2 regions of the Jeotgalibaca sp. A122 genome follow, and region 1 is predicted to be linked to the other one. Evidence: a T-box and tRNA genes for the amino acid it is inferred to sense, from the RefSeq annotation. Region 1 holds a T-box; the other holds one or more tRNA genes.
What was found. The T-box of region 1 lies ahead of serS (serine--tRNA ligase). A T-box ahead of a tRNA ligase gene usually reads a tRNA of that ligase, here a tRNA-Ser.
Positions count from the first base shown of each region.

Region 2: it has a tRNA-Ser gene. The T-box ahead of serS (serine--tRNA ligase) is inferred to sense a tRNA for this amino acid. The anticodon was not compared.

Region 1 covers NZ_JBQPRB010000009.1:83,295-86,425, forward strand. Annotated here, with positions in the region: gene ACTU7M_RS09795 (sensor histidine kinase) at 1-129, shown strand, start outside; gene ACTU7M_RS09800 (serine hydrolase) at 194-1,531, shown strand; T-box leader at 1,582-1,804, shown strand; gene serS (serine--tRNA ligase) at 1,861-3,131, shown strand, end outside.
Region 2 covers NZ_JBQPRB010000013.1:1,890-5,020, reverse strand. Annotated here, with positions in the region: gene ACTU7M_RS10640 (hypothetical protein) at 1-580, opposite strand, end outside; gene ACTU7M_RS10635 (8-oxo-dGTP diphosphatase) at 652-1,101, shown strand; tRNA gene ACTU7M_RS10630 (tRNA-Ser) at 1,161-1,248, shown strand; gene ACTU7M_RS10625 (M3 family oligoendopeptidase) at 1,510-3,131, shown strand, end outside.

The DNA.
Region 1 (3,131 bases):
GGAACTGGTTTGGGGTTGGCCATAGCTCAGAGCATCGTAGCCTTGCATGGAGGCTACATTTATGCAGAATCCAATGAAAATGAAACAAAATTTGTGATGCGTTTGCCATTGGAACAAACACCCAACTAAATGTTGTGTTTTTGCTGTTTTTCCGCTAACATAAGAACGTAACTTTAGTGAATGGAGTAGAAGAATGATTAAATATAATAAATGGACAATCGGCCTCTTATCTGGAACTGTATTAGCCAGTACCCTTGTAGCAGTTCCAGAAGCATCAGCAGCTGTAGAACCAATTAAAGTTTCTGCTGAGGCAGCTTTCGTAATTGATAATGAAACAAATAAAATTCTATTAGATCAAAACGGGGATGAATCCCTTTATATCGCTTCAATGACAAAAATGATTCCTCTATATTTAGTGCATGAGGCTGTGGAAGCCGGCACCATTTCATGGGACACACCTGTTCCAGTCAGTGAGTATGCCGTAGCCATCAGTCAAAACTATGAACTATCTAATGTTCCTTTACGCGAAGATTTTACTTATACTGTTAAAGACCTATATGAAGCAATGGTCATTTATTCAGCGAATGGCGCAACAATTGCTGTAGCAGAATTGATTGGCGGAACTGAACATGCTTTTGTTGACATGATGAAAGCGAAATTGGATGAATGGGGAATTACAGGCTACTCTCTTTTTAATACAACGGGTTTGCCTAACCACTATGCAGATGAGTTAGGAAACCTTTACCCAGGTGCCCCTGTTGATGAAGAAAATAAAATGACAGCACGTGGCATTGCCACTGTGGCCGATCATTTGTTGGATGACTATCCAGAAATCTTGGAAACAGCTAAAATTGAGGATAAAATTTTCATGGAGGGTTCCGGAGACGAAATCCACATGATGACTTATAACTTGATGTTGCCAAACCAACCATACGCACACACTGGCGTTGATGGTTTGAAGACAGGAACAACCGATGCTTCTGGCGCTTCTTTTGCAGGAACTGCAGTTGAAGAAGATAGACGCGTCATTACAGTCGTGATTGGTGCGGAAGACAATTCTGTCCGTTTCGGAGAAACTTCACGTTTGATGGATTTTGCATTTGATAATTTTGAAAAAGTCCAAATTGCAGCAAAAGGGGATGCAGTAAAAACTGAAGAACCATTGGCAATTGCAAAAGGTAAAGAAGAAGAAGTAGGGTTGGTTTACAGTGAAGATGTCTTTGTTGTGACACCGAATACAGATGAAGAACTTAAAGTTGAAACAGAAATGTCCTTGAATCCTGATTTGTTGAACGAAGATGGCCAGGTAGAGGCACCGATTGAGAAGGGAACGACAGTCGGAAATGTTACTCTTTCAATTGAAGGTGATGATCTGGGTTACTTGGATGGTTCGCTAAACGAAGCAGCTGTAGCGGTTGAGCGCACAGTCGAAAAAGCGAATGTTTTCGTATTGGCATGGCGCTGGATAGCGAGCACTGCTTCTCAAGGATGGAATACAGTAACTGATTTTATCGGTGGTTTCTTTAACTAAGTTGACGAAATAGCTGTTAATCGAGTAAAATGATGATAATTAAAACAAATAAAAAGCTAGGCATGTGAATAGTAAATAATGGTAGTCTTTTAGAGAGTCGGTGGTGGGTGAAAACCGATAGATGCCTTTATTGAATCCACGCATGAAGCAAACAATGAAAACAAATCAATTGCTTAAATTGTTTCGGGTCCCCCGTTATCGTCTAAAGTGCGGATGCATACGTGTGTCCGAAACTGGGTGGTACCGCGAATGACAAGTCATTTCGTCCCAATAGATTGTTATCTATAGGGGCGGAATGGCTTTTTTTATATGATTAGGAGGAGAAAAAGATGTTAGATATTAAGAGAATTCGTGAAAATTATGATGAAATGGCAGAGAAACTGGCTGCTCGTGGTGTTACAGCCGAAGTTTTAACGGAGTTGAAACAACTGGATGAGGAACGCAGAGGGAAAATTGTTGAAGCGGAGAATTTGAAACAGGTCCGCAATCAAGTATCCCAAGAAATCGCAACTTTGAAGCGCAATAAAGAGAATGCAGATGATAAAATTGCTCAAATGAAAGAAGTGGGTGACCAAATCAAGCAAATGGATGCAGATTTGGCTGCCATTGAAGAAAAAATTAACTATATTGCCTTTCGTTTGCCAAATGTGGCGCATGCATCTGTGCCGGTCGGAGCGGATGAAGAAGATAATGTGGAAATACGTAAATGGGGCGAACCACGCCGTTTTGATTTTGAACCGAAAGCCCACTACGAAGTTGCAGAAGCTCTAGGAATTCTGGACTTTGAACGTGCTGCTAAAGTAACAGGTTCTCGTTTTGTTTTCTACAAAGGCTTGGGTGCGCGTTTGGAACGTGCTTGTTACAATTATATGTTGGATTTACATACGGGTGAACACGGGTATACAGAAGTGATTCCTCCCTATATCGCAAATGAAGCTTCAATGTTTGGGACAGGTCAATTCCCTAAATTCAAGGAAGATGTTTTCCAATTGACGGATGAACGCAACTTTACTTTGATTCCGACAGCTGAAGTACCCTTAACAAACTATTACCGCGATGAAATTCTGGACGAGGCAGACTTACCAGTCTATTTTACGGCGATGAGTCCGTCTTTCCGTTCTGAAGCAGGAAGTGCAGGCCGTGATACACGTGGCTTGATCCGTATGCACCAATTCCACAAAGTTGAAATGGTTAAATTCAGTAAACCAAGCGAATCATATGAAGAGTTAGAAAAAATGACCGATAATGCAGAAGCTGTTTTGCGTAATTTAGGTCTACCGCACCGTACCATTGTTTTATGTACAGGAGACATGGGCTTCTCAGCGGCAAAAACATACGACGTTGAAGTTTGGGTCCCAGCACAAGACACATACCGTGAAATCAGTTCTTGTTCAAATACGGAAGATTTCCAAGCGCGCCGTGCGATGATTCGTTACCGGAATGAAGAAACCGGTAAAGTGGAATACGCAAATACATTAAATGGTTCAGGTGTAGCAGTGGGACGTACAGTAACGGCTATTTTGGAAAATTATCAAAATGAAGATGGGTCAATAACAATTCCAGAAGTTTTGGTTCCATATATGGGTGGTATCACTAAGAT
Region 2 (3,131 bases), on a different contig from region 1:
GACCTTCAATCATGGCGAACAATTCTGTAAGGCGATCGGGATAGGTTGGTTCGCCCCTTAAAGCACGGCTGATATGTTCATTGAATTCCTTTTTCTCCTCCAGGGAAATATCCGGATTATCTAGATAGTTGTCCGTATAAGGGTAGAGCATGCTATAGGCATAAACAGGTGAGGTCAGTTCGAGTGGCAAATCCCAATATAACTGCAAACTATTCATAATCCAGACATTACGCATGGCTTGATAAACTTCCCAGGTTTTCAGTTTGCCATCCATTTCGGCGGCTTGATTCATAAATTGTTCAGCAACGTCCAAATAGCCCTTTTCCAGGAAATATTTCAGGAAAGGGCGCTCGAATAGAAGTTTCTCTTCATCTAATTTCAAAAGAAAAGTTGTTACAATCATTTTTATCTCTTCCCGGTCATCAGTTGAATTCAGATCCGATTGTAGTTTAGTGGCATACTGTTTCAGCTTCCGCTCGTTTTTCAGTTTGCGGAAAAAAGGAACGGACTTCAGTGACACTGGCGCTGCCGTCAGAAACATTTGGAACGCCTCTTCGAAGAGCTGGTTTTTAGGAATCATGGTTGTCATGGCCTCCTTTAATGGTTACAGTGATTATATCAGAAAAGACGAATGACAGTAGGAGTGGGACAATGTCAAAAAGCGAAGCAGCAGTGTTTACCAATATGTGTATGATTCAGGATGGACGAGGGCGGCTCTTGGTGCAGGACCGGAAGAAAGTGGACTGGCCTGGACTGACATTCCCAGGAGGGAAAGTCGAGAAGAACGAATCGTTCGTTGCCTCGGTGATTCGCGAGGTCAAAGAAGAAACAGGGTTGACGATTTTTGATCCGGTATTGTGCGGCATCAAGCAATTCCAGGATAGCAAAGATGCCCGCTACGTGGTTTTATTTTTCAAAGCATCGGTTTTCGAAGGAGAGTTGCAAAGTTCCGATGAAGGCGAAGTTTTTTGGATCGAACGCCAGGAAATCATGAGTCATTCACTCGCCCCGGATTTTGCAGCAATGCTGGAAGTTTTCGAAGATGACAGTTTAAGTGAATTTTACTATCATGGTGAAGAGTGGAAGTTTCAGCTTTATTGAGGAAAGTTTTGTGATTTTTTCTATTAATTTTTTGCAAAAATCGTGATATGATATGCAGTGGAGACTTACTCAAGAGGCTGAAGAGGACGCACTCGAAATGCGTTAGGCGTCGGAAGGCGTGCAGGGGTTCAAATCCCCTAGTCTCCGTAAATAATAATCCCTTTAAAATGACTTAGTCGCTGTTTTTGGTGACTAAGTCATTTTAAATTTAAACAAAGTGACTTAGTCAGGTAAAACTACCGAGTAAATCACTTTAAACGATTTTAAAGTGACTTCCATCCCAGTGAGTCACTTTATCGCCATTCCAAACTTCAAAAACCACGAATTCATTTAAGTTTCGAGGTTTATTTTTACCTCACAGTGGTATAATTATCCTAACTAAAGAAAAGTAGGTGACTTTATTTGAATTTGAAATTTTCTGAGTACAAATATGAACGTCCTGATTATGAGGTTTATAAAGCTGAAGCAACAGCAGCGATTGAAAAATTAAAAGAAGCACCCGATGCAGATGAAGCGGTGGCAGCAGTCATGACTATGACGAATCTGTTGAATGAAGCGGATAAGTTTGGTCAATTGGCCTATATCCGCCATTCCATCAACACAAAAGATGCATTTTACCAAGGGGAACAAGAATATTGGGATGAGTATATTCCTTTGTATTCGGAAATTAACACCCAATACTATCAAGCAATCCTTGATACTCCATACCGAGAAGAATTGGAACAAGTTCTTCCAAAGCAATACTTCAAGATGGCTGAATACAAACTAAAAGCATTCAGTCCAGAAGTAATAGAACTCTTACAAAAAGAAAATGAATTGGCGAGTGCCTATGACAAATTAGTCGCAAGCGCACAAATCGAATTTGATGGTAAAATCCTGAACCTTTCCGGATTGGGACCTTACCAACAATCAACTGACCGCCACATTCGTAAAGCGGCATCAGAAGCATATTTCAAATTTTTCCAGGAAAACGAAGAAAAATTCGATGACATTTACGACCAACTGGTGAAATTACGCGACAAAATCGCGAAAAAACTTGGCTTCAAAGATTTCGTCGAACTGGGCTACATCCGCATGGAGCGTTATGACTACAACCGCGAAATGGTCCAAACGTACCGTGAAAACGTGTTGAACGATGTCGTTCCGGTGGCGCAAAAACTTTATGAACGCCAAGCGAAACGTATCGGTGTGGACCGCATGAATTACTATGATTTAAACCTTGAGTTCCTGAACGGCAACGCCACACCAAAAGGCGACGCCGCTTATATCATGGAAATGGGTCAAAAGATGTACCATGAACTTTCCAAGGAAACGGGTACGTTCATTGACTATATGTACGACCGTGATCTTTTGGATTTGGAAACGAAAGACGGTAAACAAAGCGGTGGGTACTGTACGTTCATTCCCGGCTACGATTCACCCTTCATTTTCGCAAACTTCAATGGAACAAGTGGCGACATCGATGTGCTGACACACGAAGCGGGTCATGCATTCCAGGTATTCCAATCCCGTTGGATCAAACAACCGGAGTTGGTATTCCCGACCAGCGAAAGTGCTGAAATCCACTCCATGAGTATGGAGTTTTTCACTTATCCATGGATGGAGCTATTCTTTAAAGAAGAAACTGAAAAATACAAATACAGTCATTTGGGCGGAGCCTTGCAATTTCTTCCTTACGGTGTCTTGGTTGATCACTTCCAACATGAAATTTATGAAAATCCGGAAATGACACCGTCAGAACGGAAAGCAACGTGGCGAAAATTGGAGAAAATGTATAATCCGCATAAAGATTATTCCGAAAATCCATTCTTGGATCAAGGGACGTTGTGGTTCCGCCAAGGACACATTTTCGATACGCCTTTCTACTATATAGATTATACGTTGGCGCAAGTATTGGCATTCCAATTCTGGAAGCGTGCAATTATCGACAAGGATGAGAATGCTTGGGATGATTACTTGGCAATCTGTGAAGTGGGCGGAACAAGTAGCTTCCTCGAGCTTGTTAAATTGGCGCATTTGAAATCACCGTT